3 regions of the Bradyrhizobium sp. LeoA1Lang genome follow, and region 3 is predicted to be linked to each of the others. Evidence: riboswitches for the same ligand, from Rfam matches in the RefSeq annotation. Region 3 holds a riboswitch; each other region holds the start of a gene.
What was found. Region 3 has a riboswitch for cobalamin ahead of ACZYOF_RS01825 (TonB-dependent receptor plug domain-containing protein). Riboswitches for the same ligand answer to the same signal wherever they lie in the genome.
Positions count from the first base shown of each region.

Region 1 (3,873 bases), on a different contig from region 3:
CGAGATGCAGGCCGTTGGCTTTCAAGAGCTCGCGCGTCGCGCGCTTGTCGAACAGGCTGGCGACGACGATGTCGGGCTTCAGCACCAGCACGTCCTCCGCGCCGCCGGAGAGAATCGGGAAGCGGCGCGCCGTGTCGGCGGCGAATGATTGCCAGGCCTCGCGGGAGAATCGGCTGAGGCCCAGGATCTGCTGGGGATCGGCGAGCGAGAGCAGCAACTGATCGCTGCAGACGTTCATCGAGACGATGCGCGGCGCGCTCGCCGCAAGCGCGACAGTGGTGGACAGGGCGAACGCTGCAAGGAATGCAGCGAGGCGCCGCATCAGATCTCCGCCCACGGCACGATCACCGTCTCGCGCTGATATTCGGCGCGGAAGGCGCTGACGCGGAACACATCGGCCATGACCGTTTCCGACAGCGCATCCGCCGGCGCGCCCTGCGATGCGAGGCGCCCTTGCGCCAGCACCAACGCATGGTCGGCAAAACGTGCGGCAAGGCCGAGGTCGTGCGTCACCACGATCACCAGCACGCCCTTGTCGGCTGCCGCACGCAACCCCTTCATGACGTCGATCTGGTGGCGCGGATCGAGCGAGGCGGTGGGCTCGTCCGCCAGGATGATCGGCGCCTCCACCGCAAACACGCGCGCCAGTGCGACGCGGCTGCGCTCGCCGCCGGAAAGCTCGGTGACGCGGCGCTCGGCGAACTCCATGACGTCGGCGGCCTGCATCGCCCGCACCACCGCCTCGACATCGCGCGGGGACAGCCGTGCCGGATCGGTGGCACCATGCGGATAGCGGCCGAGCGCGACGATGTCGCGCGCGGGTAGCGGCCAGTGCACCATGTGCCCTTGCGGAAGATAGCCGAAGCGTTTGGCCCGTTCGCGCAGCGGCAGCGCGGCGAGCGCCTCGCCACCCACCCTGATGACGCCATCGGAGGGAATGAGGCCGGCGAGCGCGCGCAGCAACGTGGTCTTGCCGGCGCCGTTCGGACCGACCAGCGCAACGAGATGACCTGAGGCGAGTTGCAGCGACACGTCGCTGAGCACGCGGCGGCCGGCGAGCGCGACGTTGAGATGTTCCGCGACAAGCGCCGTCATGCGACGCCTCCGCCGAGCGCGCGGCGCTCACGCATGATGAGATAGAGGAAGAACGGCACGCCGATGATCGAGGTCAGGACGCCGACCTTGATGTCCGAGGTCGACGGGATGATGCGCACCGCGATATCGGCCGCGAGCAACAGCGCCGAGCCGGCGAGCGCGCTCGGCACCAACAGCCGCGCCGGGTCGTGGCCGATCACGGGCCGCATCAGATGCGGCGCGACCAGGCCAATGAAGCCGATGGTGCCGGTGACCGCCACCGCGCCGCCGACGCCGAGCGCAACGCCTGTGATCACGAACAGCCGCAGGCGGCCGACATCGACGCCGAGACTTTGCGCGGTCTCTTCGCCAAGCGTGAGCGCACGGAAGGCGCTGGCCTGCGAGAGCAGGATGGCTGCACCAGCAACGATGAACGGCAGCGCCAGCGCGACATGCTGGAAGCTGCGATCCTCCAGCGAGCCCAGCAGCCAGAACGCGATCTCCAGCACCAGGAACGGATTGCTGGCGAGGTTCATCACCAGCGCCGTCGCAGCGCCCGCAAGGCTCGAAATCGCAAGCCCGGCGAGGATCAGGATCAACAGCCCCGCATTGCGGCCAGCGATCGCGAGCAGCACGAACACCGAGCCGAACGCGGCGATGATGGCGGCGACCGGCAGCGCATAGGAGCGGACATCGGCCAGCCCCAGCGCGATCACCAGCACCGCACCGAACGCCGCCGATTGCGGCGCGCCGAACAACGAGGGCGAAGCTAAGGGATTGCGCAAAAGGCCCTGCAGCGCCGCGCCTGACAGGCCGAGAATGGCGCCGATCGCGAATGCCAGGATGGTCCGCGGCAGGCGGATCTCGCGCACGATCACCTGCGTCACATCGCTACCGCCACCGAACAGCGCCTCGATCACCGTCAGCGGCGACAGCCGCACCGGGCCGGTGCCGAGCGAGATCAGCATCAGCAGGGCAACCAACGCAATCATTGCAACGGTCGCGCCCAACCGTCGTCGCGCGGCGAGACCCGCCGCTATCGTGAAATCCTGTGCACTCATCGCGCCCTGCTTCTTGCAGCGAATTCGGTGGCAGACAAGCGACACCGGAACAAAAAAGCGTATTGGGGATGGGGCGCCGCAGTTCGCCGGGATTGACTCACGTGCCGCCAAAATCCTAGATGGCCCCGACGGTTCCTATCGGGATCAAAAGGGAATGCGGTACCGGGAAACTTCCCTCAAGCCGCGGCTGCCCCCGCAACTGTATGCGGTGAATCCTTCGTCTTATGCCACTGGGCGTCTCGGTCCTGGGAAGGCGACGAAGGGTAACGACCCGCGAGCCAGGAGACCTGCCGTCTTACGTGGTCACACGCGACGATGTCGGTCGGGGAGTACAGGCATTTGCTTCACCTGAAGCGCGAAACGCGATGGTGAGCCTCGGATCGCTGTGACGTGCCACTGACGTCATACCGAGGTCTCGCCGATGTTCTCTGCTATCACCGCCACCAAGCAACGCCGGGCGCTCCTGCTCGCGTCGAGCATGCTGGCGCCCGCCTTGTACGTTTCTGCCGCGCTGGCGCAGCAAGCGTCCTCCGAACAATTGCCACCGGTCGAAGTCAGAGCGCCCGGCGACCACAACCGCACCCGTGCCAAGCCCGCTTCCGACGGCACTCCAGGCCCCCGGCGTCCCGCGCCGGGCCAGGTGCCGACCACCGCGCAGCCGGCCGGCGGCGCAGGGTCCAGCGGCACCGCCGCTGGCGGAGCTTCATCCGGTGGCAGCGGCGGCAGCCCGCAGTTCGCCGGCATCGTCGGGACGTCCTCGACCGTGATCACGGCCGACGACATCGCCCATTCGCCATCGCACACCTTGCCGGAGATCATCGCGCAGGCGCCCGGCGTGCAGCTTCAATCGCTCTATGGCGGCGTGAACGGCGCCAAGACCTCGGTCGACCTGCGCGGCTTCGGCGCATTCGCCACCGCCAACACGCTGTTCCTGCTCAACGGTCGACGGCTCAACGACATCGACATGGCGCAGGTCGATCTCTCGACCATCCCGCTGGATTCGATCGAGCGCATCGAGATCACCCGCGGCAACAGCGGCGCCGTGCTCTACGGCGACAACGCGATCGGCGGCGTGATCAACATCGTCACCAAGACCGGCATCGGCGGCCCGCCGGTCTCGATCCGGGGCGAAGCCGGGTACGGCTCCTTCAACCAGCGCATGGCCGCGATCTCGACCGCGATGAATTCCGGGCCATGGTCGGCGTCGTTCTACGGCAACGGCATCAAGTCCGACGGCTACCGCGTGAACAATGCGCTCGACCAGCGCAACGGCGTCGGCAATCTCAACTACACGACGCCGGACCTGAAAGCATTCCTGACGGTGACCGGCGACGACCAGAAGCTGGGCTTTCCGGGTGGCCGGATCGTCGACCCATCCGCCGGCATCAACCAACTCGTCACCGACCGCAGGGGCGCCGCCACACCGTTCGACTACGGCAACCAGCAGGGCGCGAGCGCGACGGCCGGCTTCACCAAGACGCTTCTGAACGGCGTCGACCTGATCGTCGATGGCGGCTACCGCCAGAGGGATACGCAAAGCGCTTTCTTCGGCACCTCGCCATTGATCAGCGCGGCGTCGACCTACAATGACGCCGCGCTGCAGACCTGGTCGATCACGCCGCGGCTGAGCATCAACAATTCGATCTTCGGGATTCCGTCGTCGATCCTGACCGGCATCGACTATTACGACGCGACGTTCCACCAGCAGCGCGGCGCGTTCCGGGGCGTGCCGCCTATC
Region 1 is NZ_JBVAPG010000181.1:4,175-8,047, forward strand. Features, by position in the region: gene ACZYOF_RS36630 (ABC transporter substrate-binding protein) at 1-322, opposite strand, end outside; gene ACZYOF_RS36635 (ABC transporter ATP-binding protein) at 322-1,095, opposite strand; gene ACZYOF_RS36640 (FecCD family ABC transporter permease) at 1,092-2,066, opposite strand; cobalamin riboswitch at 2,248-2,444, shown strand; gene ACZYOF_RS36645 (TonB-dependent receptor) at 2,557-3,873, shown strand, end outside.
Region 1: it holds a riboswitch for cobalamin, as region 3 does, so the genes downstream of both, ACZYOF_RS36645 (TonB-dependent receptor) here and ACZYOF_RS01825 (TonB-dependent receptor plug domain-containing protein) in region 3, are expected to answer to the same signal.

Region 2 (3,873 bases), on a different contig from region 3:
CGGAGGTGACCTGTTGCGGCCCTCCCACGAGGCCGCGATCACGCCCTCGAAGGGAGCTTCCCCCGAGTGCAACTCGGCATTCCGCTATCGGTTGTGACTAGTTTAGCGTTCGCCGCGCCAGGCCCTGCCACCGAAATGCCCATGCCGATCCTCGACGAGACAACGCAGCCTGATCCGGCAGGGATGGAGGAGGTGCTAAATCGAAATGACCATCATACGCTGGATGCGAAGGACCATCACGGGTCGATGTCGCATTTGGGTCAAACTGAAGAAGAACGTGCGGTGATGGCCGAACAATTCGCAGGCGCATATTTGCTGAAGTAGAAATCCCGGCTTGGTCGGGGTGGGGTACCTGGCATTGCCGGCTACAAGGCGATCAACGCACTGGACTCTATGATCGGCCATCATACGCCGCGACACGAAGCTCTTGGTTGGGCTGCGGCGCGCGCATCGATGATGTGGCAAACTTCATTCCAGCTCGCCTGACCGCTGTTCTCTTCGTGCTGCGCGCCCCGGTCTTCGCAGGGTGGTCATGCATGATGCGCGATGCGAACCGGCGCCGCTCGATTAATGCCGGCTGGCTCGAAGCCGCCATAGCTGGAGCGCTCGGCGAGCGGCTCAGCGGTCCGCGAGCGTATCACGAGACCATCGCGGCGGGAACTCGAGGCGCTCGCGAGGGCTGAGCTCGCGATCGTGGTCAACCCGAACGATCCCGACGGAAAGCATCATGATCAGAGTGAACTTCTTTCGATCCTGCCGCGTGTCGGCCGTCTAGTGATCGACGAAAGCTTTACCGAGCTAGCCCTGGCTTATCACCTGCGCCCGATCAGTCCCTCTTCGCCGCCCTTGGTCGCCCTGATCTTTCGCGGACCATCTCCTTTTTCGCCATTTTGATGGCGTGGCGGGCGTCGGTGGAGCCCTCGGGCGCGACGATGTCCCCGTCCTCGGCGGCACCTGGTTCGGACATCATCCGGCGTGGTCCCTTTGGCTTGACAAGTTGCGGCCCAGAGCAAATGGTTGGCCCGCGTTGGTGCCTGTTCTGCGACAGGCGAAGAGGGAATGCGATAGGGCTCGAGCCAAACGGCTTGGCCTGAAAAGCAGCCGCCCCCGCGACCGTGACCGGAGAGATGCCCGAAGCCACTGATCAGCTGGGGATCGGGAAGGCGGGGATCGAAGGGAAAGACCCTGCTCCGCAAGCCGGGAGACCTGCCAGCGCAACGTTGAGACCGGCGGACGGGGTGTTCCGCGACGGGGAAAGCGAAGCCTCCTCAAGGACGGTTCGTGCACCTCATCGCTTCCCGCCGTCAATTCAGGAAGGGGCGATGATCGTCACTCTTCACGTTTGCATCACATGCCGCCCGGGCCAGACGCTCGGGGAAGGCGAGATTACGCCCGGTGCGCGCCTGCATGCCGCTATTCTCGACGCGGGCGTGCCTGACGGCGTCGTCGTTCCCGTCGAATGCCTGTCCGCCTGTAACCAGGGCTGCTCGGTCGCGCTCAGCGCGCCGGGACGGTGGTCCTATGTCTACGGTCGCTTGTCCGATGGCAACGCGCACGACGTGATTGCCGGCGCGTCAGCTTACGCGGCGGCACCCGATGGCATCGTGCCATGGCGCAGCCGGCCGGAGATCTTCCGCAAACAATCGCTCGCTCGCATTCCACCTATCGCCGCCCTGCCAGAAGCCGCGGAATGAACACGCTCGCAAAAGTCCCTGTCACGGTCGTCACTGGCTTGGCATCACTCTGGAAGACGCGCCGAAATTCGATCGCGGCTGCGCCGCGCGAGGCGTCATGAGTACGGTCGCTATCAAGGGCTGGTGCCCTGGCGCGTTGCGGCCGATGCAGTCAGGCGACGGGCTCGTGGTCCGCGTGCGCCCCTATGGCGGAAGGCTCGATGCGGCACAGGCGGCAGGGCTGGCTGATCTGGCAGAGTGTTACGGCAACGGCTTGATCGACTTGACCAGCCGGGCCAACTTCCAGATCAGAGGCGTGAGTGATCAGGGACACTTGTCTCTGCTCGACGGTCTCGCCCAATTGAAGCTGCTTGACCATGATCCGGAGGCCGAGTCGCATCGCAACATCCTGGTGACACCGTTCTGGGGCATAGGCGATGACACGCGTTCGCTCGCAGCCGAACTGGAGCAGGCCCTTGCCGGCAGTTGGCTAGCTCTTCCGACCAAATTTGGCTTCGCTGTCGATGACGGCAAGGAACGGGTGCTTGCTGGCGCATCCGCGGACATTCGGATCGAGCGTGGCCGCGCGGGCGGCCTTTTGGTGCGCGCCGATGGCGCTGAGTTTGGTCGCTCCGTTACGCGCGGCGACGCTGTGAGCGTTGCAGTCGCGCTTGCCGAATGGTTCATTACCTCAGGCGGCACCAGCGGCAGGCGAGGGCGCATGGCCGCCCACATCATGGCCGGCGCGAGATTGCCGGATGCACTGCTCGGTAGGACCGAGCCCGCACCGACGATCGCTGTGCCTCGTCCCGGTCTTTGTCCGCTGGGTGCGATGGTCGGCGTCGCATTCGGGCAACTGCCCCATTCGGCACTTCGGCTTATTGCCGCAGATGCGCAAGGGTTGCGTATGACACCGTGGCGGATGATTCTTGCTGAGGGAGCACGCACGATGCCGCGCGGTGCGGACCTCATCACCGAGGCCGATGAGCCAGCGCTTCGCGTCATCGCTTGCAGCGGCGCGCCGCGCTGCCGCGAGGCTCTTGCCGATACCCGCACGCTGGCTGCCGCGCTTGCGCCGCACATCGCCGCGGACGCGCGCCTCCACGTTTCGGGCTGCGCCAAGGGCTGCGCGCATTCCGGGGCGACCGCGATCACGCTGGTTGCGACCAGCGCCGGATTCGATCTCATCCGCGACGGCTCGCCGCGCGCCGCGCCAGTTATGCGTGGCTTGAGCCACGGCGTCATCATCGAAAATCCCTCCATGCTGGCGGGAGGACGCTGATGCCGCACATTTATGAAGCCGACGGTGCAGCGATCTATCGACAGTCCTTTGCCACCATCCGCGCCGAGGCGGACTTGACGCGCTTCACGCCCGATGAAGAACAGGTGGTCGTGCGCATGATCCATGCCGCCGGCATGGTAGGGCTCGAGGCCCATATCCGTTTCACGCCCGGCATGGTGGCGGCGGCGCGGGATGCGCTGCAGGCCGGCGCGCCCGTACTTTGCGACACGCGTATGGTGTCCGAGGGGATTACACGCGCGCGGTTGCCGGCGGTCAATGCCATCGTCTGCACGCTCGGCGACCCCGCCGTTCACGTACTGGCACAATCCATGCGCGATACCCGTTCGGCCGCGGCACTGGAACTGTGGCGACCGCACCTCGATGGCGCCCTTGTCGCGATCGGCAACGCGCCCACCGCGCTGTTTCACCTCCTCAACATGCTGGAGGATCGCGATTGCCCGAGGCCGGCTGCAATCATTGGCTGTCCGGTCGGCTTCGTCGGCGCGGCTGAATCCAAGGCCGCGCTGATGGCCGATCCGCCGGCGCCCGCCCTGACAATTGAAGGACGCCTCGGCGGCTCGGCGATCACCGTCGCCGCCGTGAACGCGCTCGCGAGCCGGAGCGAATAGCGATGGGGCGCATCATTTGCTGCGGCCTCGGGCCAGGCAATCCGGACTTGATGAGCGTGCGCGCGGACCGCGAGGTGCGCGCAGCCAGGCACGTCGCCTATTTCCGCAAGAAAGGGCGTCCCGGTCAGGCCCGCCGCATTGTCGAAGGCATGCTGGCCGCCAATGTCTCCGAATATCCGATGGAATATCCGGTCACCACCGAGCTCTCCTTCGACAGTCCGGATTACCTTCGCGTGCTCGCCGGCTTCTATGAAGAATGGGCGGAGCGTCTGGCGCGGCTTGCGCTCGC
Region 2 is NZ_JBVAPG010000200.1:8,726-12,598, reverse strand. Features, by position in the region: gene ACZYOF_RS38090 (hypothetical protein) at 142-324, shown strand; partial or broken gene ACZYOF_RS38085 (CobD/CbiB family cobalamin biosynthesis protein) at 346-641, shown strand; gene ACZYOF_RS38080 (hypothetical protein) at 694-894, shown strand; cobalamin riboswitch at 1,012-1,228, shown strand; gene ACZYOF_RS38075 (DUF1636 family protein) at 1,323-1,694, shown strand; gene cobG (precorrin-3B synthase) at 1,792-2,955, shown strand; gene ACZYOF_RS38065 (precorrin-8X methylmutase) at 2,955-3,584, shown strand; gene ACZYOF_RS38060 (precorrin-2 C(20)-methyltransferase) at 3,587-3,873, shown strand, end outside.
Region 2: it holds a riboswitch for cobalamin, as region 3 does, so the genes downstream of both, ACZYOF_RS38075 (DUF1636 family protein) here and ACZYOF_RS01825 (TonB-dependent receptor plug domain-containing protein) in region 3, are expected to answer to the same signal.

Region 3 (3,873 bases):
CTGTCGTTGACGAGATGGTTCGCGAGCAAGCGGCGCCGGCGGGCGACTTCGACCCGGCCGAGTTGCCGCACGGCAAGCAGGCCGAGAATGTGCCTCCCTTCGCCCTGGCCGTACTGCCCCTCATCGTCGTTATCCTCACGAATTTCTTGATGTCGCTTGTCGTATTCCCGCGCCTCGATTTTTCGTTCCTGTCCGAGCCCGAGTGGGGCGGTACTACGATCGGGGCCGTGTCCGGCGTCTGGTCAGTTGTCGTGGCTCTCGCGGCGGCAAACTTGACGGTCCTTCTCATCAACCTCCGTCGTTTGCCATCCTTGCGCGAAAGTCTCGACGCCGGGGCGAATTCCGCGGCCTTGCCAATGTTGATGATCGCTAGTCTTGTCGGATTCGGCGCAGTGGTTGCCGCGTTGCCGGCATTTGCGACGGTTCGCGATGCGGTATTCTCGATTTCTGGAGGACCGCTGGTTTCATTAGCCGTCTCTATGAATGTGCTGGCGGGGCTGACCGGTACTGCTTCTGGCGGTATGGCAATTGTGCTCAATGCATTTGGCGACGACTTCTTGCGTCTTGGCACGGAGCATCACATCGATACCGAATTGATGCATCGCATAACAACGATGAGCGCGGGTACCCTCGACGCCCTCCCCCACAACGGCACGGTGTTGCTGCTATTGCAGATCAGTGGTCTGACTCACCGTGAAAGCTATCTCGACATGGTGATGACCGTGATCGTCAGTTGCATTATCGCACTTGTTGCCGTCTTGATACTGGGTTCGGTTTTTGGATCGTTTTGACGGCTGAGATCACCGCTAACTTGGCCGATCGAGCTGGCCCGGGCCGATCAGCGCAGGCTCATGCACCTCGCGCATCGCGGATTGCCTGAGCGACTTTCGTCGCCTGCGACACTCGTCCGATTCGCGCGCCTGTGACGATCTTTCTTCGGCGCGTGCTCAAGCGCGGCACCATGCCTTCATTGGCGGTGGATCCGGCGGAGGGATAGGGAATAAAGCTCGCGGCTCGCAGCGCGAGAGCCTTTCGAGCCGCTTCGACATTGGCGGTCCGAGCTGCCAGGTTGTGAAGACGCCTGAGCTCGCCGTTTACCCGCTTCAGTGCTGCGGCAAAGACCTGCTTGCGTTGCGAAGGGCGCTCGGCGGTTCCTGGGAAGTTCGCGCCGCGAGCCTCACCTTTTCCGCGCGTCTCTCGCCGCTTTTGTCGGCCGAGCGTTCGCTCCTTATCGCGCATCTTGCGCAAGCGGGATCGCATGTCCGCAAGATCAGCCGGCTCGACGTCATAGATGGCGGGATGATGCGTGAGGCGGATCGTCTCGTATTCGTCGTGGCTAAGGAGGCTGCGTTCGAGCTTGCATGGGACCGACATTTCCTGTTCCTCCGTCGAATCTGTCGATGCTCACGTCAGCAGAATCATCCAGGTCTAGCGCCGCGTGTGGGTGATATGTCATGCTCGCATAAGGTTGCAGGATTTGCCATCTGCCATCCTTTCGCCTGTCAGCAACTTTCTGTGTTCGTCATTCAGGTCGCCGCTATCAGCGATTCGCAAAAATGCTGTTGGGTGAAGATCGATATCGATTTGAGTTTTGCTCCGCCTTGTGCTTCTTTGCGCGCGTCATCGGTGCCCTTGTAGGGTGAAACGGGAACGCGGTGCGGGAATCTTCCCAACGCCGCGGCTGCCCCCGCAACTGTAAGCGGATATTTGCGATCCGAATGCCACTGGACCTGCCAAGCAGGTTTGGGAAGGCGGATCGCGAGACGACCGCGAGCCAGGAGACCGGCCGTTGACGAGTATCAACTCGTTCGACGGTGGGTCGGCGGAAGGGCATTTATGAGCTTGCGGCGTTTTCTTGCCGGGTGTGCGGCCGTTGTCGCATGCAGTCACACTGGCGCGATGGCCCAATCGGGTCCCGAACAGCTTCCTGCTGTTGTCATCAATCCGGAGGTCCGGTCCAAACCTCCCACGAGGAACAGGCAAAGGTCTTCAACGACTGGTCCTGCGCGCCCAGCGCCCAGTACCGAAGCCGCTCCGGCAACTCCTGAAGTCGTTGTCACCCCCGACCGTACGCTGGAGCCGGCGAGCCGTACCGGAAGCTCGGTCAGCGTGGTCACGCACGAAGTGCTCGCGACCAGCAACCCGACCTCGCTCGTCGACGCGCTGCGGACGGTGCCCGGGCTCGATATCACCGAAAGCGGCGGGCCAGGCGCAACGACCAATGTGCGCTTGCGCGGCGCGAATACCGGTCAGACGCTGGTCATGATCGATGGCATCAGGGTCAACGATCCGACCGCCGCCAGTGGCGATTTCGATTTCGCGATGTTCGCCCCGAGCGCGATCGAGCGGATCGAGGTGCTGAAAGGCCCGCAGAGCGCACTCTACGGATCGGACGCGATGGGCGGCGTAGTCAACATCATCACCAAGAAGGGCGCCGGTCCAGCACAGCTCGACGTCAGCACCGAGGGAGGAAGCTACGGCACGGCGAGCAGCAGCGCATCGCTGACCGGAACCTCGGGGCCGTGGTCCTACGCATTCACGGGAAACGGGCAGCATAGCAACGGCTTTTCACGCTACGGCTATCGCATCCCCGCGCTCGAAGCCAAGTATGGTCCCCTCGAGCGCGACGGCTTCGACCGCGTCGGCGGTTCGGCACGCGTCGGCTACGACGCTGGCGAAGGCGTACGCCTGGAGACGGGCATGCTGACCTCGTTCACGCGGTCCGCCTACGACCAGGCCAGCGGAACGTTCCCGGACACGCCGTCGAGCGCGACGCGCCTTCTCGAGCAGGTCTGGGGACGCGCCTCATTCGACACGTTCGGTGGCATCCTCACCCATAGCGTGAGCGCGTTTGAAACACACATCGATCGCTCGTTCGACGACGTCACCTACAGGACCAACAAGCTGCCGCAGAACACGACGTCCATCCTCTCCAATTTCGTCGGCGACAGCACGGGCCTGGAATATCAGGGCAACCTGAAGGTCGGCCCGCTCGGATCGCTCATCGTCGGATCGCGCGTCCAGCATGAAACGGCGAGCACCTCCACCACCAACCTGCTGCCGATCCCCGGCGCGCCGACGCCACAGCTCGCCGGGACACAGGACACGAATTCAGTCTTCGCGCTCTGGCAACTGCCGATCGGCGAACGGCTCAACATCACGATGGGCGGCCGGGTTGACGACGTCGTCGATGTTGCACGGTTCGAGACATGGCGAGCCACCGCGGCGTACACGATCGCGGAGACCGGCACCAAGCTGCGTGCGAGCGCCGGGACAGGCGCCAAGGCGCCAACGCTCTATCAACTGTATGCGCCGACTTACGGCAATTCCGCGCTCAGCCCCGAGGAAAGCTTCGGCTACGACGCCGGCATCGACCAAAGCCTGTTCGGAGGCCGCGTCGTGGTTTCGCTGACCGGCTTCGGCAACCGGTTCAGCAACCTGATCGACTTTGTGACCGATGCGGCGCATCCGCTCGGGCACTACGTCAACGTCTCGCGCGCCGAAACCGACGGACTGGAACTCGGGGTCAACGTCGATATCCTGCCGGGCTACCTGAAATTCAACGCCGCCTATACCTACCTGCAGGCCAAGGATCTTTCGACCGGCCTGACGCTGGCGCGCCGGCCGGAAAACCTGGCGAGATTCTCGTTCCCCATCACACCGATCAAGGATTGGCTGATCGAGCCGCGCGTGCTCGCGGTGTCGAAACGCTACAGCGGTTCAAACGAGACGCAGCCACTGGACCCTTACGTCCGCGTCGACCTCTATACCGAATACAAGATCGATGAGACCTGGAAGGTGTACTTGCGCGGCGAGAACATTTTCAACGAGCACTATCAGGAAGTGTACAACTACGGCACGACCGGGCCTGCG
Region 3 is NZ_JBVAPG010000003.1:59,791-63,663, forward strand. Features, by position in the region: gene ACZYOF_RS01815 (GntP family permease) at 1-791, shown strand, start outside; gene ACZYOF_RS01820 (hypothetical protein) at 1,072-1,638, shown strand; cobalamin riboswitch at 1,608-1,805, shown strand; gene ACZYOF_RS01825 (TonB-dependent receptor plug domain-containing protein) at 1,900-3,873, shown strand, end outside.